Regions from separate parts of the Hymenobacter daeguensis genome, predicted to be linked through region 3. Evidence: riboswitches for the same ligand, from Rfam matches in the RefSeq annotation. Region 3 holds a riboswitch; each other region holds the start of a gene.
The links. A riboswitch is a leader RNA that binds a small molecule or an ion and turns the genes downstream of it on or off. The one in region 3 is predicted to bind S-adenosylmethionine.
Positions count from the first base shown of each region.

Region 1: it holds a riboswitch for S-adenosylmethionine, as region 3 does, so the genes downstream of both, ACYVHT_RS18550 (O-acetylhomoserine aminocarboxypropyltransferase/cysteine synthase family protein) here and ACYVHT_RS13100 (phosphoadenosine phosphosulfate reductase family protein) in region 3, are expected to answer to the same signal.
Region 2: it holds a riboswitch for S-adenosylmethionine, as region 3 does, so the genes downstream of both, metH (methionine synthase) here and ACYVHT_RS13100 (phosphoadenosine phosphosulfate reductase family protein) in region 3, are expected to answer to the same signal.
Region 4: it holds a riboswitch for S-adenosylmethionine, as region 3 does, so the genes downstream of both, ACYVHT_RS01270 (amino acid permease) here and ACYVHT_RS13100 (phosphoadenosine phosphosulfate reductase family protein) in region 3, are expected to answer to the same signal.

Region 1 covers NZ_BAAGWC010000022.1:63,877-67,868, reverse strand. The annotation lists gene ACYVHT_RS18565 (lysylphosphatidylglycerol synthase transmembrane domain-containing protein) at 1-160, shown strand, start outside; gene ACYVHT_RS18560 (hypothetical protein) at 300-719, opposite strand; gene ACYVHT_RS18555 (LysM peptidoglycan-binding domain-containing protein) at 906-1,199, shown strand; SAM riboswitch class I at 1,451-1,566, shown strand; gene ACYVHT_RS18550 (O-acetylhomoserine aminocarboxypropyltransferase/cysteine synthase family protein) at 1,953-3,332, shown strand; gene ACYVHT_RS18545 (homoserine O-acetyltransferase family protein) at 3,614-3,992, shown strand, end outside.
Region 2 covers NZ_BAAGWC010000011.1:46,539-50,530, reverse strand. The annotation lists gene metH (methionine synthase) at 1-1,546, opposite strand, end outside; SAM riboswitch class I at 1,617-1,724, opposite strand; gene ACYVHT_RS13470 (molybdopterin molybdotransferase MoeA) at 1,886-3,106, opposite strand; gene moaC (cyclic pyranopterin monophosphate synthase) at 3,295-3,786, shown strand; gene ACYVHT_RS13460 (NTP transferase domain-containing protein) at 3,795-3,992, shown strand, end outside.
Region 3 covers NZ_BAAGWC010000010.1:136,729-140,720, reverse strand. The annotation lists gene ACYVHT_RS13115 (hypothetical protein) at 1-564, opposite strand, end outside; gene ACYVHT_RS13110 (hypothetical protein) at 561-1,367, opposite strand; gene ACYVHT_RS13105 (RNA polymerase sigma factor) at 1,637-2,215, opposite strand; SAM riboswitch class I at 2,420-2,508, shown strand; gene ACYVHT_RS13100 (phosphoadenosine phosphosulfate reductase family protein) at 2,778-3,536, shown strand; gene cysD (sulfate adenylyltransferase subunit CysD) at 3,678-3,992, shown strand, end outside.
Region 4 covers NZ_BAAGWC010000001.1:291,765-295,756, forward strand. The annotation lists gene ACYVHT_RS01270 (amino acid permease) at 1-1,321, opposite strand, end outside; SAM riboswitch class I at 1,554-1,646, opposite strand; gene ACYVHT_RS01275 (TonB-dependent receptor plug domain-containing protein) at 1,886-3,865, opposite strand.

The sequences.
Region 1 (3,992 bases), on a different contig from region 3:
TCCCACGTTCTTCGGCAAGTTCATCGGCACGGCCACCATGACCAGCTTCCTGGTGTTTCTCTACCGAATCGTGACGTATTACCTCTACCTCGTGCTCGGCCTCATCTTCCTGCCGCGCTGGGTGACGCGGGTGTTCGGCAAGCGGCCGGCGGCGCAGTAGCGCGCGCTTTGCAGTGCGCGCCCCCGAAACGAACGATTATCAGCATGAGCGAAACGCGAATTACAAAGTTCGCGCTACTAAAAAAGAAAGCCCCGAACCGCAATGGTTCGGGGCTTTTTCAAGTCAAAACCGAAAGCAATTACTCCGCTTCCAGCATCAGGGCGGCGCCGTCGGCCGATTTCAGCGTGAGCTTTTTATCGGTCAGCGTTTCCACCGCGAAGGTGTTGCTGGTAGTGGCATTGTCGGGGGTCAGGGTAATGGTTTTGCCGGCCTGGTCGAAGGTGTACTTGCCCGACACGGCACCGCTGGTGCCGGTCATGTTGTAGGTGCCGTTGGCGAAGATGCGCAGCTCCTCCTGCTTCTGGGCATCGGTCTGCTTCACTTTGTCGCCGGCAGTGTCGGTTTCCTTGGCGGTTTTCCACACTTTGCTATCGGTGCCGTAGAGCATGTTGACGCCTTCTACTTTGCCTTTGTCGTTGCTGCACGATGCGGCAAACAGCGACACCAGCAGCAACAGGCCGGCGAGGTAACGGAACGAAAAGAGCGACTGAGGTTTCATGTGAAAGAGGGTATTGGTGAAAGAATGAAGTGCATTTGCCAGTGTCGGCGAACTCGTCGGCTTACGGTACAGGCTTAAAAGAGTTTAGAGCGTAACCTCCCCTTCACTGCCGCGTATAGGGCTCAGGTTTGCTTATCCCTGGATAGCCAACACCGCTCTATTCTTTCATTTAACCCGACCGAACTCATGGGACTCTTTGATTTTATCAGCGATAAAGGCGAGCAAAAGCCCGTCGAGCCGGCAGCCAAGCCCGCAGGCGGCGCTACCGATTTTTTCGGCAATAACTCTGCCGCCGCCAATCCAACCACGGCCGGCGACTCGTACACCGTGGTAAGCGGTGACTCGCTCTCCAAGATTGCCAAGCACCACTACGGCGACGCTGCCAAGTGGCACCAGATATACGAGGCCAACAAGGCCACCATCGGCAGCAACCCTGACCACATTGAAGTGGGGCAGGTGTTGACCCTACCTAGTCTCTAGGTACTTTTTTGCAGAAAAAAGGTGAGAAAAGCCACTCTGTTTCAGGGTGGCTTTTTTGCGTTCCGGGCCGGGTCGAAATCCGCTGTCCGGGCGGACGGAAACCGGCTGTCATCCTTCGCTGCGCTCAGGATGACAGCCGATTTTACCCAACGGAAAATATTTTTCGCCTCACTCATTGCCCGCGAAAAAATTTCTCCCGTACATTTGCCCTACCAACCCGGTACTCCTCGCTAACGGTGAGCAGTTTTCAAGTTTTATACAGAAGTGGCGAGAGACTAGGCTCCGTGACCCACTGGCAACCTTCGCCACGCGAAAGGTGCCAATTCCTACCCACCCGCAGCTTCGGCCGCGCTGGGACAGATGATTCGAGTGCCATGGAAAATTCTTCACATCCCGCTTTTTTTGCCCCGAATGCTTCGGCTGCTTTGTGCGCCGCAGGTTCGGGCTTCTTGGTTTCGGCCGCTGCCGGCCGGAACGTGGCCCCACGCCCGGCCCGAATGCGAATGTGCTGTTGCCGCCCGTGTTGCTGCTAAGCTGATTTCGGCTTAGAACCCCTCCTCCCCTCTTCTGATTTTTTTGGTGACCCCGTGGGTCTGCCGCGCGCCTTTTCGGGCTTCGCGGCGGGTTCGGGCCACCCGGCAACACGGGCCAACTCCGGGGACTTTATTGCGCTAACCAATGCTTTTTCAAGCTGTTGCGCTCCTTTTCCAATTGCATTTCTGGTTTTTCCAAAACTCAAAAGATAACCGCATCATGTCCGTTCAGCCCCAACACTTCGAAACCCTCCAACTCCACGCCGGCCAGCAGCCCGACCCCACCACCGGGGCCCGCGCCGTGCCGCTGTTCCAAACCACCAGCTACGTGTTCAAGAGCGCCGAGCACGGCGCCAACCTGTTTGCCCTGAAGGAGTTCGGCAACATCTACACCCGCCTGATGAACCCCACCACCGACGTGTTTGAGCAGCGCGTGGCGGCGCTGGAAGGCGGCGTGGCGGCGCTGGCCACCGGCTCGGGCCAGGCGGCGCAGTTCATTGCCCTAAACAACATTCTGCAGGCCGGCGACAACTTCGTGAGCACGGCCTACCTCTACGGCGGCACCTACAACCAGTTCAAGGTGGCGTTCAAGCGGTTGGGCATCGAAGTACGCTTTGCCGATGGCGACAATCCGGCTTCGTTTGAGGAGCTGATTGACGAAAAGACCAAGGCCATCTACCTCGAAACCATCGGTAACCCCAGCTTCAGCATTCCGGATTTTGAGGCCATTGCGGCCATTGCGAAGAAGCACGATTTGCCGCTGGTGGTGGACAATACCTTCGGCGCGGGCGGCTACCTGTTCCGGCCGTTGGAGCACGGCGCCAATATTGTGGTCGAGTCAGCTACGAAGTGGATTGGCGGGCACGGCACCAGCATCGGCGGCGTGATTGTGGACGGCGGCACCTACGATTTCGGCAACGGCAAGTTCCCGCAGTTTACCGAGCCGAGCGAAGGCTACCACGGCCTGGTTTTCAACGACGTGTTTGGCAAAGGCGGGCCGTTTGGCAACATCGCCTTCATCATCCGGGCGCGGGTGGAAGGCCTGCGCGACTTCGGCCCGGCCCTTAGCCCGTTCAACTCCTGGCAGCTGCTCATCGGCCTCGAAACCCTGAGTTTGCGCGTGGACCGCACCGTGGAAAACGCTCTCAAAATTGCCACCTGGCTGGAGCAGCACCCGCAGGTGGAGAGCGTGAATTACCCCGGCCTGGCCAGCAGCCCCTACCACACCATCGCCAGCAAGTACCTGAAGCGCGGCTTCGGCGGCGTGCTCTCGTTCCGCATCAAGGGCACCAAGGAAACGGCCACGCAATTCATCGATAACCTGAAGCTCATCAGCCACCTGGCCAACGTGGGCGACGCCAAGACGCTCATCATCCAGCCCTCGGCCACCACGCACCAGCAGTTGAGCGAAGCCGAGCAGCTGGCGGCTGGCGTCACGCCCACGTCGCTGCGCCTGTCGGTGGGCATCGAGCACTTTGAGGACATCAAAGCCGACCTGCAGGCGGCGTTCGATGCCATCGGCAACACGGCCAGCCTGCCGACGGCAGGCGACGAAGTGAGCGAGCCCGAGCTGGAGCACGCCCAGCCGCTGGAAGTATAATTCATTAATGATTAGCGGTTAATGGCTGGTGATTAATGACCTGTTGGAAAAAATTAATCATTAACCACTAGCCGCTAACCACTAAAAATTTGCCGCTAGCGGGCCACCCCTGGCGGGTCGGCGCCAGTCTCGCTGGCGGCCATGTTTATCGCAGCTTTAGAACCGGTGCGCCGGCCCGGCAGCCCTTCTGTGATTGGGAGGGTGTTTGCCCCGGAGGGGTCCCGTGAGATACCATGCGTGGGTCGGCCCATTGGTTCTAAAGCTGCGCTTTTTTGGAAATCATGTCGAATAAGTTATTTCAATTACCTGACCTGCAGCTGGAAAGCGGCGAAACCCTACGTGGGGCGCACGTGGCCTACCAGACGTTTGGCCAGTTCAACGAAGACCGCGACAACGTGGTGTGGGTGTGCCACGCCCTCACGGCCAATGCCGACGTGCCGGCCTGGTGGCCGGGACTGGTCGGGCCGGGCTGCTACTACGACCCCGCCGATTGGTTCATTGTGTGCGCCAACGTGCTGGGCTCCTGCTACGGCAGCACCGGGCCGCTCGATGCCGACCCGGCCACCGGCCAGGCGCGATTCCAGCACTTCCCGCTGCTGACCATTCGGGACCTGGTGGCGGCGCATGAGCTGCTGCGGCAGGATTTGGAGCTGACGGACA
Region 2 (3,992 bases), on a different contig from region 3:
ACTGGCGCACCGTGTGGGCGCGCTCGCGGAAGGCGGCTTCGCCTTCCTTCAGCGAAATCGAGTTCACGATGCTTTTGCCCTGCACGCATTTCAGGCCGGCCTCCAGCACGCTCCACTTCGAGGAGTCAATCATCACCGGCACCCGCGCAATGTCGGGCTCCGAGGCGATGAGGTGCAGGAAGGTCGTCATCACCTGCTCCGAATCGAGCATGCCCTCGTCCATGTTGATGTCGAGTACCTGCGCGCCTTCCTCCACTTGCAGGCGGGCCACGGCCAGGGCTTCCTCGTAGGCGCCGGTGCGGATGAGGCGGGCGAAAGCACGCGAGCCGGTCACGTTGCAGCGCTCACCCACGTTCACGAAGAGGCTGTCGGACGTGATGTTGAAGGGCTCGAGGCCGCTCAGACGGGTGGCGTTTGAATGAGGAATGAGGAATGAAGAATGAGGAATTGCCCCATCCGTCAATTCTTCATTCTTCATTCTTAATTCTTCATTGCCGAATTGTCGAAGCTGACGCGGCGCGTAGCGAAGCGCCAGCTTCGACAATTCGGCAATGTGCTGGGGCGTGGTGCCACAGCAGCCACCCACCACCGTCACGATGCCTTCCTTCAGGTATTCTTCCACCAGGGCGGCGAATTCCTGGGCCGACTCGTCGTAGCCGCCGAAGGCGTTGGGCAGGCCGGCGTTGGGGTAGGCCGAGATGTGCACGTCGGAAATGCGGCTCAACTCCTGCACGTACTGGCGGAGCTGGTCGGCGCCGAGGGCGCAGTTCAGGCCCACGCTCAGCAGGGGCAGGTGGCGGATGCTGTTCCAGAACGCCTCCACTGTCTGGCCCGAAAGCGTGCGACCCGAGGCGTCGGTGATGGTGCCCGAAATCATGACCGGCACCACCCGTCCGCCTTCGTCGAAGAACTTCTGCACGGCGTAGAGGGCCGCTTTGGCGTTCAGGGTGTCGAAGATGGTTTCGATGAGCAGCGTGTCCACGCCGCCATCCACGAGGCCGCGCACCTGCTCGAGGTAGGCGGTGGCCAGCTCATCGAAGGTCACGGCGCGGAAGCCGGGCCGGTTCACGTCGGGCGAGAGCGAGGCGGTGCGGTTGGTGGGGCCCACGGCCCCGGCCACGAAGCGCGGGCGCTCGGGCGTGCTGTACTCGTCGGCGGCCTCGCGGGCCAGGCGGGCCGACTCGTAGTTCAGCTCATATACAATGTGCTCGAGGCCGTAGTCGGCCTGCGCGATGGTAGTCCCGCTGAAGGTGTTGGTTTCCACCATGTCGGCCCCGGCGGCGAAGTATTCGGCGTGGATGCCCTTGATGATATCGGGGCGCGTAATGCTCAGCAGGTCGTTGTTGCCGCGCAGGGGCTTGGGGTGGTCGGCAAAGCGCGCGCCGCGGAAATCCTCCTCCGTGAGCGGATGGCGCTGAATCATAGTGCCCATGGCACCGTCGAGAATCAGCAGGCGCTGGCGAAGCAGCTCGGGGAGGCTGTAGCGCGAATTTTGTAGCTCGCGCTCCGGGGCAATGGTGGGCGGGTTGGGGGCGGAAACGGACATTTCTTTCTGGTCGAATAGCTGCGTAAGCGCGTATCCAGAAAGAAACCCGTGCGCAGGCGCTCGGTTCCGGCTGTCATCTTCTTTCACCAAAACAGCGGTGAAACGGGAGTTGGCACCTACTCGCGGTAGGTTGCCAAGACGTCATCGGGCCCGGTCCCTCGGTCTTTCTGGATAGCAGCGCAAGGCGAAGATACAACGCTGCGCTTAATGAGGAATGAAGAATGAGGAATTGGAATCTGGAAAGTGCTTTCGAAATTCCTCATTCCTCATTCCTCATTCCTCATTCCTCATTCCTCATTCCTCATTCCTCATTCCTCATTCCTCATTAAGCCGAAGGCGTTACAGCGCCCAGGCCGGCCACACGCTGCCCGCCGCAAACACGGCCGGCTCCGGCGGCAGCTCCAGAAAGGCATCGGCCCCCACCAGCCCCATCATGTCGCCGGAGCCGCCTACGCGGAGCGGGGTGGCTAAGCGGCGTCCCTCCGCGTCCACGGCCAGGCGCACGGGCACGAAGTGGGTGAGTTGGGGCTTGAAGTGAATATCCACGGTGAGCACGGCTGGTGCAAGGGCTTCAATAGTCGCTGTTTCGGCCGCGCCTTCGGGCTGCTGCACGGCGCGCAGCCAAGGCCGCACGTAGCGGCCGGCCGTGATGAACGTGGACACCGGGTTGCCGGGCAGCCCGAACACCACCGGCCCGCCGGCCCGGGCCCCAAACCACAGCGGCTTGCCGGGGCGCTGCTGCACCTCGTGGAAAATTTCCACCACGTGCAGCTCGCGCAGCAGGCCGGGCAGGTGGTCGGCGCGGCCCTTGCTCACGGCTCCGCTCAGCACCACGGCATCGAAGCCGGCCCCGAGGATTTTGGTAAGCCCATCGCGCAGCTCTTCCAGCGCATCGGGCAGGTGAAAGAGCGAAACATCGGCCCCGTCCTGCGTCAGAAGCGCTTGCAGGGCATACGCGTTGGAACGCCGAATCTGGTGCGCCAGGGGCGTTTCGGTAATGCCCACCAGCTCGTCGCCGGTGCTCACCACGGCCACGCGGGCGGGGCGCGTCACGCGCAGTTCGGCCGCGCCCACGGTGGCGGCCACGGCCAGCTCGGCGGGCCCCAGGCGGGTGCCGGGCAGCAGCAGGACGTCGCCGGCGCGGCGGTCGGCGGCCTGGTGATGGATGTTGACGCCGGGCGTTTCAGGCGGCGGAATCTGGATGGCGGCGCGGCCGTCATGCAGCAGAATATCCTCGTAGCGCACCACCACGTCGGTGCCGGCGGGCAGCACGGCGCCGGTCATCACCTCCACGGCCTGCTGCGGATTGAGCAGCGGGCGGGACGGGGCGCCGGCATACTGCGCGTGCTGGATTTCGAATTCCGTCTGCCCGCCGGCCCAGGCGGCGTGGGCCACCGCAATGCCGTCCATCGCCACGCGGTTGAAGGGCGGGAAGTCGCGGTCGGCCGTGAGGGTTTCGGCCAGGATGCGGCCGGCGGCGTGGGGCAGCGGCACCGTTTCGGGCGCGAGGGGGCGGGCGGTGGCGAGGACGCGGGCAGTGGCTTCGGCAGGGGAGAGCATGGGCGGGCAGTGTGGTAACGACGCATATTTGCGTCACTCGTTGGGCAAGGGGACGGCCTGCATAGCGAGCTATTGCAGTGGCAGTCAAACAATCGGCGGCTGGAGTTAGCTATTAGCAACGCCACAATGGCCGATTAGCGGCTTCGCCATTTCCAACGATTCGGCGCAAATATGCGTCTCTACGTCCTATGCTGACCAAGAACTTTACCCACGTCAACGCCGCCAACCAGCCCACGATGGTCGATGTCGGCCAGAAAACGCCTACCCGCCGCGTGGCCCGCGCCCACTGCCGCGTGGTGCTGGGCGCGGAGCTGCTGAGCCGCGTGCAGGCCGGCGAAATGCCCTCGCACAAGGGGCCGGTGATTCACACGGCCATCCTGGCGGGCATCATGGGAGCCAAAAAAACGGCCGACCTCATCCCGCTCTGCCACCCGCTGGGACTCGATGACTGCAGCATCACCATCGAGCCCGAGGGGGCCGATGCCCTGCGCGTGGTGTGCACCGCCGTGGTCACGGGCCGCACCGGCGTGGAGATGGAGGCCCTGACCGGGGCCACCGTGGCCGCCCTCACCATCTACGACATGTGCAAGGCCTTTTCGCACGATATTACGATTGATAATGTGCAGCTTATCGCCAAAACCGGCGGCAAGAAGGATTTTAATCGGTTCGAAAATTCGTAAATTCCCCCATGGATAGTCTGCCCAGCTCAAACGTAAAACGCTTCAAACACGCTGCCCTCACCCGCCCCGACGTGGGCGAGTTTGGCCGCCACGAACTCGCCATGCTCGGGGCACCCTGCGGCGAAATTCAGGCGCTGGTGGCCCGGCTGCTGCCGCTGCTGGCCCCGGCGCTGCGCGTGGCCTACGTGGATGCCGACCACGCCGCC
Region 3 (3,992 bases):
GTAGCGGCAGCCGCCGGCCCGGCCGCGCAGGGCGGGGCCAAACTGCGTGCTCACGGCCACGCCACCGGTTTTGGCATCGTATTCCAGCCATTGCACGCCCAGCGCATCGAGCACCACGCGGGCCCCGGCTTCGTTCTCGGCGCGGGCCACCAGCTCGGCATCGACCTTGATTTCGCGCTTGCTCCAGGTATTGATTTGCACGCGGCCGTAGCGCGTTTCGAGCGCAAACGGGCGGCCGGTTTTCGGCACCGAGTAGCTGCGGCTGAGGCGGCGGCGCTGCTCCACCTGCAGGGTGCCGCTGGGCTGGCCATCGGCCTGGTCCACCAGCGGATTCTGCGCAGGGTTCTGCGCCGGCTGGTCGGGCCCTTGCGGCTGTTCGCCGGCGCCAAACAGGGCTTCTTCGGCCCGCCGCGCCTCGGGCGTGAGCACCCGAATGGCCACGCCCCGGTCCACCGTCACCCACAGGCCCGATGAGGTTTGGGCGGCGGCCGGGCGCAGCAGCCCAAGCAGCAGCCCAATGCAGCTCAGCCCCTGCCCTATTCGGAATGCCAGCGGCCTTTTCATTCGCCCTGGTGGCGGCTATCGGCCAGCACGTAGGCCCCGGTGCTGCGGTCGTCGGCGGCCCCGCTGCTATTGCCGAGGTTCAGCTGCCGGTCCAGGATGTCGAGGCGCACCTGCAGGTTGCGGTTCATGGCCGTAAGCACGGCGTCGGGCTGCGGGTGGTGCAGGAGCTGCTGCTTCAGCTCGCGGTAGCTGGAGTCGAGCGAAACCAGCTCCAGCTGCCAATCGGCATTCATAGCCGCCATGCCAGGGCCGCTGAGCTGGCTCAACTCGGCCTGCCGGCGGGCCAGCTGGTTGGTGTAGTAAGCTTCCATGCCGCGCACGGCCCGCACCAGCTGGCTGTCGGCCCCGGTGGTGTGCTCGGCCGCCGTGAGCGACAGCGGGTTGCCGCCCTGGTACAAGGCGGCATCATCGGCATTGGCCGCGAGGCTGCTGCTGCTGTTATCGGCGGCAGGGCCGACCGCAGCGGCCACTTCCGGGGTGGTGTGGCGCGCTTTCCAGGCTTCGCTGGCACCGGCGGCAAAGACCAGCAGCGCCAGCGCCGCCGCCACGCCGTAGCGCTGAAACCAGCTCGAACGGACAGCCGGGGCCGCCGCCGCCGGGGCGGCCACGGGGGTTTCTGCGGCCGCAGCAGCTACCGGCGCGGCCACTTCATCAACCAGGCGCATCACCGGGGTTTCGGGCGCGGTGGCATTCAGCTTTTCCTCCAGCGCGGCCCAGAGGTCGGGGCGCGGCTCGTGGGTGTCGAAATCGGCGCGGTGCCGCTCGACGAAGGTTTCAAGAGATTTATTTTTGGAAGTATCCATGAATGAGTAGCAGACGCACGGTTCGTCCAGGTTCAGAGCGGGCGGCGGGGTTATCTTGAAAACCGCAGCCGGGCGAAAGAGGATGAAGGGTAGTTGAACGGTTAATTAAATAATTGGATAGGTTTTTTTTAGACATAAGACTATGAGACTTGAGACATGAGACGAGGAGAGGTGAGACGTGGGAAATTTTATGGAAAAAGACATCTTATATCTCATGTCTCACCTCTCTATAGTCTCATGTCTCACATCTCATGTCTCCTAGTCTCACGCTAGCTCAGGCCGCGCTGGGCGGCCAGCTCCCGCAGCCGGACGCGCGCCCGGCTGTACTGCGATTTGGAGGTGGATTCGGAAATGCCCAGGATGCCGGCAATTTCGAGGTGGTCGTAGCCCTCCAGCAGGTAGAGGCTCAGCACCACGCGGTAGCCGTCGGGCAGCTCCTGAATGCAGCGGCGCAGCACGTCGGCGCGGTAGTGGGTATCGGCTTCGTCTTCGGGTGAGGCGGGGCTGGCTTCGGCCGGTTCTTCGTGGTGCTGCTCGCCCAGCGGCACCAGCGCCAGCCGCCGCTGCCGCAGGCAGTTGATGCTTTTGTTCACCACAATGCGCTTCAGCCAGGCCCCGAACGACGAGTCGCCCTTGTAGCCGCTCAGCTCCCGAAAGGCGCTCAGAAACGACTCCTGCAGCACATCTTCGGCCTCGGCATAGTCGCCGGTGATGCGCAGGGCGGCGTTGAACATGGCCTTGGAGTAGCGCCGGTAAATCTCGGCCTGGGCCTGGCGGTCGTTGAGGCGGCAGCGCTCCACCAGCGGGGCGTTGATGTCGACGTAGGCGGATATGGACAGGGCTTCCATGCAGAAAACGAGGAGTTGAAGTGCTTAAGCAACCCATAGACCAAGCGTTGGGTTCAGGGGTTGCATGGCAAATTACGCCGATTTGGGACGCCGCCAAACCTTTTCGCCGGGGAGCCAGTTACACCACCGCGAAACAAAATTTTGGCATTTCGCAAAACCATTCTTTACCTTTGCCTCAGTGTTACCCGTTTGGGTCGCTGAGATTTTTTATACAGAGGCGCGGAGAGACAGGCTCGACGAAACGCCGGCAACCCCCACTAGTTGGAACGGTGCCAAGTCCTGACATATAAAAACGCCGTGAGCAATTCCCTCAACCGCCGCCTGCAATTTGCCACCTCTGCCGCTTCGGGTCAGATGTGTTGTTGCATGCCGTGTCCTCTGGCCTGTATGCTGGGGGCAATTGCTGGTTGTTGAGCCAGGGCTCCTCTTCCTGCGGCCGCTGCGGCGGCCACCCCGCTTCCCCTTTTGTGGTGATTGATTCATTGCGCGACGCGTAGCGGGTTTTTGCGGCCTTCGCGGCCTCTTTCGGTTTTTTCCCACGGAAAAAAACTCCCCTCTCCTCATGGCATTACCTCTTGAAAGCCAGGTCGCTGACCTGCGCCGCTACCTGCCCGAACACTCGGTAGCCGAAACCCTGGCCCTGCTGGCCGACCACTTTCCCGGCCGCGCTTCGTTTTCCACTTCCTTCGGCCTCGAAGACCAGATTATCACCCATCTCATCTTCGAAAACGACCTGCCCATCCGGGTTTTTACCCTCGACACGGGCCGCAATTTTCAGGAAACCTACTCCACCTGGAACAAGACCCTGCTGCGCTACGACAAGCCCATCGAAGTCTTCGCTCCCAACGCTGCCGCCATCGAGGTGCTGACCCGCCAGAAAGGCCCTAACAGCTTCTATGAGAGCATTGAAAACCGCAAGGAGTGCTGCAATATCCGCAAGGTGGAGCCGCTTTCCCGCGCGCTGGCCGGCCAGCAGGTTTGGGTAACGGGCATTCGCGCCGAGCAGTCGCAGAACCGCCAGACCATGCACCCGGCCGAGTGGGACGCCGGCCACCAGCTCATCAAAGTGCACCCGCTCTTCGACTGGACCTGGGAGCAGGCCTGGAATTTTGCCCAGGCCCACGGCATCCCGGTTAACCCCCTGCATCAGAAGGGTTTTGTGAGCATCGGCTGCGCCCCGTGCACCCGCGCCATTGCGCCGGGCGAGGATTTCCGCGCCGGCCGCTGGTGGTGGGAAGATGCCGCCGCTAAGGAGTGCGGCCTCCACGCCACCACCGCCCACCAGGGCCTCGACCCGGTGGTGGAGCAGGTGCCGGGCTAGGCCCGAACCGATGCGCTGGCGGCCGGGCCGCTGGCGCTACTTTCTTCCCCAAAGGCACCGCAAGCGGGCCTTATCCCACCCATCCTTTTCCGGCTTATCCATTTTGCCCGATTTTTTTCGGGCGCTGAATTTCTATTGCCCATGCCAACCCCTGCTTATCTCGACTACCTCGACCGTTTAGAGGCCGAAGCTATTCATATTCTGCGCGAAGTAGCCGGCCAGTTTGAGCGGCCCGCGCTGCTGTTCTCGGGCGGCAAAGACTCCATCGCCCTCACCCGGCTGGCCGAAAAAGCCTTCCGGCCGGGCAAGTTTCCGTTCCCGCTGGTGCACATCGACACGGGCCACAACTTCGAAGAAATCATCAACTACCGGGATGAATTGGCGGCCCGCCTGGGCGAAAAGCTGATTGTGCGCAAGGTGGAGGACACCATTCGGGAGCGTGGCCTGCGCGAGCCG
Region 4 (3,992 bases), on a different contig from region 3:
CGAGGCAGACCACGATGCCCAGGATGGGCACCACCGGCACCCACGGCGTGCGGAACGAGCGCGGGGCGTCGGGGTTGGTCCGGCGCATAATCATCACCCCGAGGCACACCATCACGAAGGCCAGCAGCGTGCCGATGCTCGTCATCTCGCCCACCACCGAGATGGGCACGAAGCCCGCAAACAGCGCAATGAAGCTGCCCAGCAGCAGGCTCGACTGCGCCGGCGTGTTGAACGTGGGGTGCAGCCGCGAGAACACCGGCGGCAGCAGCCCGTCCTTCGACATCGAGAAAAACACCCGCGACTGCCCCAGTAAATCGACCAATATCACCGACGTGTAGCCCACCAGAATGGCCAGAATCACGGCCGACGACAGCCAGGCGTAGGGCGTTTTCTCGATGGCAATGGCCACCGGCGCGGCGCTGTTTTTGAACTCCGTGTAGTTGGCCAGCCCGGTCAGGACGTGCCCGAACAGCACAAACAGCACCGTGCACACCGCCAGCGAGCCGAGGATGCCAATGGGCATGTTGCGCTGCGGATTCTTGGTTTCCTGGGCCATGGTGGCCACGATGTCGAAGCCGATGAAGACAAAGAAAATGACGCCCGCCCCGCGCAGAATGCCGCTCAGGCCGAACTCGCCGAAGGTGCCGGTATTGGCCGGGATGTAGGGCTGGTAATTGGCGGGGTCGATGTAGCGCCAGCCCAGCGCGATGAACACCAGCACCACCGCCACCTTCAGGGCCACCACCAGCGCATTGAACCACGCCGAGCCCTTGGTACCGCGCGTGACAATGGCCGTAATGGCCAGCACGATGAGCATGGCCGGCAAATTGACGATGCCCGACAACACCTCTCCGTCTTGCAAAGTCACTTTCTCAAATGGCGACATCACCAGTTGCGCCGGGATGTGCAGGCCATATTTCCCCAGGAATTTGATGAGGTACTGCGACCAGCTGATGGCCACCGTGGCCGCGCCCACCGAGTATTCGAGCACCAAATCCCAGCCGATAATCCAGGCAAACAGCTCGCCCATGGTGGCATACGAATAGGTATAAGCCGACCCCGACACGGGCACCAGCGCCGCAAACTCGGCATAGCACAGCGCCGAGAAGGCGCACCCCACCGCCGCCACCACGAAGGAGAGCGTCACGGCCGGCCCCGCATTGTTGGCCGCCGCAATGCCCGTGAGCGAAAACAGCCCCGCCCCGATAATAACCCCGATGCCAATGGCAATCAGGCTCACGCCATTCAGGCTGCGCTTGAGGGTGTGCGCCCCCGTTTCGGCGGCTTCGGCCCGAAGCAGCTCCAATGATTTTTTCAACATAAACAACGAAAAACGCGCCACGCCGCCGCCCCACCCGGGGCGGCCGTGCCGCAACCAAAAAACCCGTGAAATGGAAATGAAACGCGCCGGCCGCAGCCGTAGCTACGCGGCGCTAATGCCCGCTAGCAACAGCAACAACAGCCCGCCCCCAGCCGGCCCACTGCCAGCGCAGGGGCACGAAACACATCGGAAAAAGCAAACGGGGCAGCAGGAACAGCGGGCACGGCAGTTGTTTTTATATGGTCAGGAGTTGGCACCTTGCCCGTCGTGGCGGATGGTTGCCGGCGCGTCGCAGAGCCTGTCTCTCAGCGCCTCTTTATAAAAACAATCCTTCCGGGAGAAAGAATTGATGCGGTAAAGGTACGGCCGGGGGCGCGAACCGAGGCGTAAAACCTCACCCCCGCCCCCTCTCCCTGGGGAAAGGGGAGCCGCGGCGGCGCGGGAAAGCCGGCCCCGTAAAGCAAAAAGCCCTGACTCGCATGAGTCAGGGCGCTCTTGAACATTGTCGTCCGGCTCCCCTCTCCACGGGAGAGGGGCCGGGGGTGAGGTTTTGCCTTGGGCAGGCTACCGCCGCAGCGCCACGCGCACGCCCGCCATCAGCCAGCGGCCGGGCATCTGGGCGCCCAGCAGGTCGGAGTATTTCGCGTCGAACAGGTTCTGGGCCTGGCCCACCACCCACAGGCGCTCGGGCAGCAGGGCCACGTCGAGGCGGCCGTTGATGACCACGTAGCTGGGCGTCAGCTCCGCGTCGTTGACGGTGGCGCTGGGGGTGGTGCGCTGCCCGGCGCGCTGCTTGAACACGCCGCCCACGCCCAGCGTGAAGCGCCGGTGCGTGAGGCTCACGTTGCCGGTCACCAGCTGCCGGGCCACGTTGCTCAGGTACTGCGACACCACGTCGCCGGCCACGTCGAGGTGGGTGTAGGTGTAGCCCACGCTGCCGTCGAGGCGCAGGTGGGGCGCCAGCTGGGCGCGGGTGGTGGCTTCGAACTCCAGCCCCTGAGTGGTGACGGCGAACAGGTTTTGGGCCAGGCGGTAGGTGGCGGCGGGGTTCAGGTTGCCAAGGCCGGTGGCTTCGATAACCGCCGTGCCGGGCAGGCCCACGTAGTCAATCAGGTTGCGGCCGTAGCGGTTGAAGTAAGTAGCGCGCAGCGTGAGGGCCGGCAGGGGCTGGAAGTCGAGGCCGCCCTCGTAGCTCCAGGTGCGCTCGGCGCTCAGGCTGGGGTTGCCCACGTTGAAGCCGCTGGGCACCGTGCCCGGCCGGATGGACGAATAATACTGCTCCGTAAAGTTGGCCGCCCGAATGGCCCGGCCCACCGCCCCGCGCACCGTCAGCTTGTCGCCCACCTGCTGGCTGGCCGTGAGCTGGGGCACGACCTCAGTGCCATAAGCCTGGTCGTGGTCGAGGCGCAGGGCCGCCGTGACGCTCAGGCCGCTGGTGGGCGTGAGGCCGGCCACGGCAAAGGCGCCCTGGTGCCACACGGCGTGCACGCCCTGGTCGTTGCTGCGCACGGCGCGGCGGTCGGCCTGCCCGCCCAGCGTCAGGCGCACCTTGTCGGAGAGCGTGAGCTGGTGCTGGGCCTGCACGTTGAGGTAGTGCATGAGGTGGCTGCTGGCCACCGAGGCAGGCGTGTAGAGGTAGTAGTCGGTGCTGGCGCTGCTGGCCAGCTGGATTTCGGTGCGGGCGCGGGCGTTCCAGTCGTAGCGCAGCTGGCCCTGGTACCAGTCGCGCGAGGTGGTTTCGCGGGCGCGGTCGCCGGCAGCGGTGGTGTAGAAATTCTGGGCGTTGTAGTCGCGCCGGTCAAAGCTGGCCCGGGCGGCGGCGCTGAGCCTGCTGCTGAGCTGATAAGCGCCGGAGAGCGAGTAGGTATTCAGCCTGAAGTCGTTGCGCCCGCCGCCGGGCAGGTTCAGCTGCTGGCCGCTGGCGGTATTATTGAGGATGCCGCCGGCCAACCGCCAGCCCTTGTCCTGGCCGTAGAAGCCGGCGTTGGTGCTTTTCAAATCGTACTCGCCGGCCAGGAAGGTGCCGGTTGCTTCCAGGCCATCGGGCCGGTGGGTGGCGGCGAAGGTCTTGGTCACGATGTTCACGAAGCCGCCCACGGCATCGGGGCCGTAAAGGGCCGCGCCGGGGCCGCGCACCACCTCAATCTGCTCAATCTCGGCCGGCGAAATGGGGAAATAGCCCGCGAAGTGGCCCGTCAGCGGGTCGTTCAGCCGCATGCCGTCCAGCAAAATCAGCACCTGGTTGAAGGTGGAGCCGCGCAGGGTAATGTCGGCCTGCGTGCCAAAATTGCCCCGGCTCTGCACTTCCAGCGCCGGCAGCAGGCGCAGCAGGTCGTCGAGCGAGGCAACAGGGTACTGGCTGAGGCTGCGGCCGGGAATGACCGATACATAGCGGCCCGTCTGGCCCGCTACCTGGTTCAGGCGCGAGCCGTACACGGTGACTTCGCGCAGGCTGCGGGCGCTGTCGGCTGGCGTGGTCTGGGCGAGGGCGTTAAGGGTGAAAAAGGAGCAGAAAAGCGGTGCAGCGTAGCGCGTGAGTCGCATTTAGCGGGGAGTTGATGAGGGTACAAACTTACCGTAGCGCGGACTTTGTAGTCCGCGCCCTCACGCCGTTCGAGTTTCGTTCCGGGTCGCGGACTACAGCGTCCGCGCTACTTTCGTGCGGCCGGCC